3 regions of the Isoptericola jiangsuensis genome follow, and region 1 is predicted to be linked to each of the others. Evidence: riboswitches for the same ligand, from Rfam matches in the RefSeq annotation. Region 1 holds a riboswitch; each other region holds the start of a gene.
The links. A riboswitch is a leader RNA that binds a small molecule or an ion and turns the genes downstream of it on or off. The one in region 1 is predicted to bind thiamine pyrophosphate.
Positions count from the first base shown of each region.

Region 2: another riboswitch for thiamine pyrophosphate. It lies ahead of thiO (glycine oxidase ThiO); the one in region 1 lies ahead of ATJ88_RS16735 (thiamine ABC transporter substrate-binding protein).
Region 3: another riboswitch for thiamine pyrophosphate. It lies ahead of thiD (bifunctional hydroxymethylpyrimidine kinase/phosphomethylpyrimidine kinase); the one in region 1 lies ahead of ATJ88_RS16735 (thiamine ABC transporter substrate-binding protein).

Region 1 is NZ_PDJJ01000001.1:3,718,829-3,721,079, forward strand. Features, by position in the region: gene ATJ88_RS16735 (thiamine ABC transporter substrate-binding protein) at 1-1,085, opposite strand, end outside; TPP riboswitch at 1,143-1,247, opposite strand; gene ATJ88_RS16740 (DUF4235 domain-containing protein) at 1,327-1,608, shown strand; gene ATJ88_RS16745 (PAS domain-containing protein) at 1,634-2,251, opposite strand, start outside.
Region 2 is NZ_PDJJ01000001.1:1,021,895-1,024,145, reverse strand. Features, by position in the region: gene guaA (glutamine-hydrolyzing GMP synthase) at 1-429, opposite strand, end outside; gene thiE (thiamine phosphate synthase) at 555-1,202, opposite strand; TPP riboswitch at 1,304-1,408, shown strand; gene thiO (glycine oxidase ThiO) at 1,399-2,251, shown strand, end outside.
Region 3 is NZ_PDJJ01000001.1:2,041,237-2,043,487, forward strand. Features, by position in the region: gene ATJ88_RS09225 (CNNM domain-containing protein) at 1-864, shown strand, start outside; TPP riboswitch at 940-1,032, shown strand; gene thiD (bifunctional hydroxymethylpyrimidine kinase/phosphomethylpyrimidine kinase) at 1,024-1,875, shown strand; gene ATJ88_RS09235 (hypothetical protein) at 1,891-2,251, opposite strand, start outside.

The DNA of each region.
Region 1 (2,251 bases):
CCGATGACCGCGGTCGTCCACTGCTGGATCCACTCGTCACGGTGCGCCGCGACGTCCGCCGGGGCGACGTCGAACGGCTCGTCCGCCTGCGGGGCGAACTGCGCCCACTCGGCCGGGAGCTCCACCGTCGCGTCCGCCGGGTACATGTACATGTTCGCCGGGACGTCCGCCTGGACGTCGGCGGACGCGAGGAAGTCCACCAGGGCCTTCGCGCCCTCCGGGTTGTCCGTCCCCGCGAGGACGCCCGCGAACTCGACCTGGCGGAAGCACGTGCCCAGCAGGGCGGCCGTCGTCGTCGCGTCCCCGTCCTCGGTCACCGTGAACGCCGGCGACGTCGCGTACGACAGCACGACCGGACGCTGCCCGCCCTCGCCCGCACCCGAGAAGTCGACGTAGTAGGCGTCCGACCAGCCTTCGGTCACCTTCAGGCCGTTGGCCCCCAGGTCCGTCCAGTACTGCTCGAAGCCGTCCTCCCCGAACGCCGCGACGGTCGCCAGGAGCATCGCGAAGCCGGGCGACGACGTCGCCGGGTTCGCCACGACCGTCAGGTCGCGGTAGGCCGGGTCGAGCAGGTCCTCGAACGTCGACGGCGGTTCCACGCCCTCCGCGTCGAACCACGCGGTGTCCACGTTGAGGCACACGTCGCCCTGGTCGATCGGCGTCAGCCCCTCCAGCCCCTCGCCGACCAGCGCCGTCACCGACGGGTCGAGGTCGGCCGGCGTGTACGGCTCGAACACGCCCGCCTCGACCGCACGGGACGCGAACGTGTTGTCGACGCCGAACACGACGTCGCCGAGCGGCGAGTCCGCGGTCAGCACGAGCTGGTTGACGAGCGTGCCCGCATCGCCGGCCGCCACCTGCTCGACCTCCAGGCCCGTCTCCTGCTCGAACGACTCCAGCAGGCCGTCGCTGAGCGCGAACGAGTCGTGCGTGACCAGCGTGACCGTGCCGGAGAGCGGCGCGTCCCCCGTCGGGCTCGACGACGTCGTCCCGGCCGGGGCGTCGTCCCCCGAGCAGGCGGCGAGCAGCGGCAGCAGCCCCACGGCGGCGGCGGCCGTGACGGCGCGGCGGTGACGGATGTTCATGTGTCCTCCTCAGACGTGCGGGAGGGGGTCCGTCGCCCGCCGGTCCGACGGACGACGGGTTCGAGAAGCCCGACTTCCTCCACCGGTGCTAACCGGATCAGGTTCGAGGGTCTGCGGTGGTCCGCACTCTCAGCGCCGCACGGCGCTCCCCTGTCGTTCCCTGAGAGCCTACCGCCCGCGCACGCTACGGTGGACCGGTCCGGCGGGACCGCCGCCGGACGACGTCGACCGAAGGAGAACCGTGGACCTCGATCACAACGAACCGTCCCTCGCGCTCAAGGTCGGGACGGTCGCGGCGACGTTCGCCGCCGGCTGGGTCGCGCAGAAGCTGATCAAGTTCGTGTGGGAGAAGGCCACGGGCAACGACGCGCCCATCGACCTCGACGCGGACGACATCCCCGTCGTCCAGGCGATCACGTTCGCCGCCGTCACCGGTGGCGTCGCCGTCCTCGCGCGCCGCCTCGCCCGCCAGGGCGTCGCCAAGGCCGTCGACCGTCGGGCGCAGAAGGTCTCGGTCGTCTGACCGCCGACGGGCCGGGGCCCGATGGTCAGGCGTCGTGCAGGCGACGCCGGGCCAGCTGGGCCTCGTGCCCCCGGGGTCGGTCGACCGCGTGCACCGTCGCCAGGGCGCTCTCGAGGCGCTCGGCCGGGTCCCCGGACGAGTGCTGCAGCGCCACCACCACCTGGGACGCCGCGACCTGCAACGGAACCCCGGCGCGTGCCGCGGCCTCGCCGAGCAGGTCGGCGGCGTCGGCCTCCGCCAGCCCGCGCGTCACCATGATCGCGCCCTTGACCTGCTCGACCGCCGCGGCCGAGACCAGGGCGCGGCCCACGGCCCGCTGCGCCTCCCGGTCGAGTGCCTCCCGTGTCACCGGGCTGACGTCCAGCACGTAGCCCACGACCTGCACGATCGTGCCGTCGTCCTCGTGCCTTCCCTGCCCGGTGACGACGACGGACCGGGACCTGCCGTGCGGGTCCACGATGCGGTGCGCGCTCGCGAAGGGGCGCCCGGCGTGCAGTGCGACCGCGGCGGTGCGGGACAGGCGGGACCTGTCGTCCGGGTGGGTGCGGGCGAGGATCACGTCGATGCTGGGTTCGATCTCCCCGGGTTCGTGACCGTGCAGCCGGTACGTCTCGTCCGACCACCACGTGTGCCCCGTGGCGAC
Region 2 (2,251 bases), 2.7 Mb from region 1:
GTGGCTCATCCACGTGGTCTGGTGCTCGGGGGTGCCGGCCAGCAGCACGCCGGCGGAGCACACCTCGACCTCGGTGCCGCCGTACTCGCGGGCACCGGTCTGGGCGACCGTGCCGCCGAGCGCCGCCGCCATCGCCTGGAACCCGTAGCAGATGCCGAGGACGGGCACGCCCGCCTCGAACAGCGCCGGGTCGACGAACGGCGCGCCCGTGGCGTACACCGACGACGGCCCTCCGGACAGGATGATCGCGGCCGGGTCCTTGGCCAGCATCTGCTCCGTCGTGAACGTGTGCGGCACGATCTCGGAGTAGACCTTGGCCTCGCGCACGCGGCGGGCGATGAGCTGGGCGTACTGGGCGCCGAAGTCGACGACGAGAACAGGCCGGGGCGTGATCGGGTCGCTGTCGGGGGTGGTGGCGGGAGACGTCACCGGACCAGGATAGTCGCCCGCGCGCACGCCTCCGGCCGGTCCCGGCGTCGGTTCGGTCATACCCGCGGGCCCGCCGGTCGGGCCGCCCGTGGCGCGACGGCGGCGGTCGGGGCGCCGGGGCGACGTCAGCCGGCGAGGCGGTCGCGCAGCTCGCGCGCCGCCCGCTCGGGATCCGCGGCCCGCGTGATCGCCCGCACCACCACGACGCGCGTCGCCCCGGCGTCGAGCACGGCGTCCAGGCGCTCGGCGTCGATCCCGCCGATCGCGAACCAGGGTGTCGCCGGGTCCGAGGCGGCGACGGCGCGCAGCAGGTCGAGCCCGACGGCGTCCCGGCCCGGCTTGGTCGGGGTGGCCCACAGCGGCCCCACGCAGAAGTAGTCGACGCCCGGGTCGGCGTCCGCGGCGGCGGCCTGCGCGGCCGAGTGCGTGGACCGGCCCAGCACGGGGTCCGGGCCGAGCAGCGTGCGCACGGCGTACGTCGGCAGGTCCCCCTGCCCCATGTGGACCACGGGGGCGCCGGTCAGCCCGGCGACGTCGGCCCGGTCGTTGACCGCCCACAGCGCGCCGTGCTCCGCCGCGACCCGGGCGACGACCTCCTGCAGCTCCAGCTCGCGGGCCACGTCCAACGACTTGTCGCGCAGCTGCACCACGTCCACCCCGCCGGCGAGCACGGCGTGCAGGAAGTCCTCGAGGTCGCCGCGCTCCTCACGGGCGTCCGTGCACAGGTAGAGGCGGGCGGCGGCCAGGCGGGTGCGGGCGTCGACGGCGGTCACGAGCCGCGAGCCTAGCGTCGTCCGCGGCGCGGGCCACCGGCCGCCGCCCCGGCACCGTCGACGTCCGCCCACGTCACCGGGCCCGACGCGGGCCGGTAGGGTGGGCCGAGCACGGGAGCCCTGCGCAGGGCTGAGAGGGCGCGTGGGCGCCGACCGTCGAACCTGATCTGGGTCATGCCAGCGAAGGGAGCACCTCATGCAACGCGACCTCGTCGTGGTCGGGGGCGGGATCATCGGTCTCGCCGCGGCCTGGCGCGCCCTCGAGGCGGGGCTCGCCGTCACGGTCCTCGACCCCGTCCCGGGCGACGGCGCCACCCACGCGGCCGCCGGGATGCTCGCCCCCGCCACCGAGGCGGAGTTCGCCGAGAGCGCCGCGCTGCACCTGCACCTCGCCGGGGCGTCGCACTGGCTGCGGTTCGCCGCCGACCTCGAGGCCTCCACCGGCATCGGCGTCGGGCTGCGGGAGTCCGGCACCCTCACCCTGGCGTACGACGCGGCCGACGCCGCCCTGCTGCGCCGCGTCGTCGACCTGCACGCCCGTCACCAGGTCACCTCGCACGAGCTCACCGTGGCCGAGGCCCGTCGCCACGAGCCCCTGCTCGGGCAGCGCCTCGCCGCCGCCGCATGGGTGCCCGGCGACCACGCCGTCGACCCGCGGGCCACGCACCGGGCGCTGTGCGCCGCCGTCGAGCAGCACCCTGCCGGCGAGCTCGTGCACCGCTCCGCCGTGCACCTCGAGCAGGAGCCCGGCGGACGTGTCGTCGGCGTCGTCGACGACGCCGGGCACCGCCACCGCGCCGGCACCACCCTCGTCGCCGCGGGCTGGGCGTCCGCGCCCCTGCTCGCCGGGGTCCGCGGCGTCAGCCTGCCCGTGCGTCCCGTCAAGGGGCAGACCCTGCGGCTGCAGGCCGACCCCATGCTCGCCCCGACGCACGTCGTGCGGGGTCTCGTGCAGGGCCGCCCCGTGTACGTCGTGGCCCGCACCACCGCGTCCGACGGGCCGTGGACCGGGCACAGCGAGCTCGTCATCGGCGCCACCTCCCTGGAAC
Region 3 (2,251 bases), 1.7 Mb from region 1:
CTGCGGTCCACCCATGAGCTGACGACCATGCTCGCCGGGGCGCAGCTCGGCATCACCGTGTGCACGTTCGCGCTCGGCGCCGTCACCAAGCCGGCGGTCGACGCGTGGCTCACCCCCGTGCTGACGGCCACCGGCCTGCCCGCCTGGCTCGCCGACGTGCTCGCCTTCGCCCTCGCGCTGCTGGCGGTCACGTTCCTGCACCTCGTGGTCGGCGAGATGGCGCCCAAGTCGTGGGCCATCGCCCACCCGGAACGCGCCGCCGTGCTCGTCGCCCCCGTGGCGCGCTGGTACGTGTGGCCGTTCCGCCCGGTGCTCGCCTTCGCCAACGCCGTCGCGAACCGGCTCGTCCGACGCGTCGGGGTGGAGCCGGTCGAGAGCGCCGCGGTCGGCGGTCACGACGCCGCGACGATCCGGCACCTCGTCGAGCACTCGGCACGGGTCGGCGTGCTGGACGCCAGCGTGCGCTCGCCGCTGGCCGGGGCGATCGACCTCACCACCCGCACCGTCGGGTCGTTCCTGCGGCCCGGGAGCCGCCCGACCGCGGTCGCGCGGACGGCGACGGTCGCCGACGTGCAGGCGGCCGCGCGCGCGAGCGGGCACCTGCGGATCCTGGTGCAGTCCGGCGACCCCGGCCGGCCCGACGTCGTGCACGTGCGCGACACGCTCCTGGAGCCGCCGGCGCGCGCCGCGGCCGACCTCGCCCGGCCCGTCCACGTCGTCACGTCGCACGACCCGGTCCACGAGGCGCTCGCGGGCATGCGTCGCGTGAGCGAACAGCTGGCCGTCGTGGTCGACGACGGGGTGGTCGTCGGCGTGGTCACCCTCCACGACGTCCTCGGCCGGGTGGTCCCGCGACCCGCGTGACGCGGGCGCCGAGCGGTGCGGTGGCGACGGGGGCGGACGACCGGCGGGTCGCCCGCCCCCGTCGCGCTACGGTGGCGCCACGACACGGGGTGCGCCCACGGCGCTGAGATCACACCCGTCGAACCTGAGGCAGCTCGCACTGACGGAGGGATGTCGCCCATGACCCACCTGCCCCTGCCCGCCCCGCCCGTGCCGCGCGTCCTGGCGGTGGCCGGGTCCGACCCGTCCGGCGGCGCCGGGATCCAGGCCGACCTGAAGTCGATCGCCGCCGCCGGCGGGTACGGCATGGCCGCGGTCACCGCGCTGACCGCGCAGAGCACCCGCGGGGTGACCGGCGTGCACGTGCCACCGCCCGACTTCCTCGCCCTGCAGCTGTCCACCCTGACGGCGGACGTGACGCTCGACGCCGTGAAGATCGGCATGCTGGCCACCGCGGACGTCGCCGGCGTGGTGGCGACGTGGCTGGCCGACCAGCACGGCGCCCGGCCGCCCGTGGTGCTCGACCCGGTCATGGTGGCGACGTCCGGGGACCGGCTCCTCGACGACGCGGCCGAGGGGGCCGTGCGGGACCTCCTGCGCCACGCCGACGTCGTCACGCCGAACCTTCCGGAGCTCGCGGCGCTGCTCGACGAGCCGGTCGCGGGGGACTGGGACGCCGCGCTCGACCAGGCGGCCACGCTCGCCGCCCGGCACGACGTCCTCGTGGTGGCCAAGGGCGGTCACCTGGGCGGCCCGCACGCGCCCGACGCGCTCGTGGACGCCGACGGCCCCCGGACGGAGCTCGTCGCGCCGCGTGTGCGCACGAGGGCCGGGCACGGTACGGGCTGCTCGCTGTCCAGCGGGCTGGTGACCCGGTACGTGTCGACGGGCGACTGGGGAGCGGCGCTCGCGGCCACGAAGGAGTGGCTGACGCTCGCGCTGCGGCACGGCGCGGACCTGCAGGTGGGGACGGGGCGCGGCCCGGTGGACCACTTCGCCCACCTGCGGGGCGTCGCGGTGCCGGCGGGCTGACCCGCGGGCCGCGCGTCAGTCGAACATGTCACCGATGTCGTCGAGGATGCCGCCCAGCACCATGCCGCCGAGCACGGCACCGAACGCGCCGGAGCCGCCGCGCGGGCCGTGGCCGCCCCACTGCTGACCGCCGGCGTGCTGGGCACCCCAGTGCTGACCGGCGTGCGTGCGGGCGATGTCGCGGTGCGCGAGCGTCGCCGCCTCGGCGGCGAGGGCGGCGGCACGTCGGGCGGCGTCCACCGCGCGCTCCGGGTCGGACACGGCGCGGGCCGCGGACAGCTCGCGCTGCGCCTCGGCGAGGCGGGTCCGGGCGTCGGGCCCGACGGGTGCCCGGTAGTCGTCGACGACGGCGCGCGCGGCGGACACCTGGCGCTCG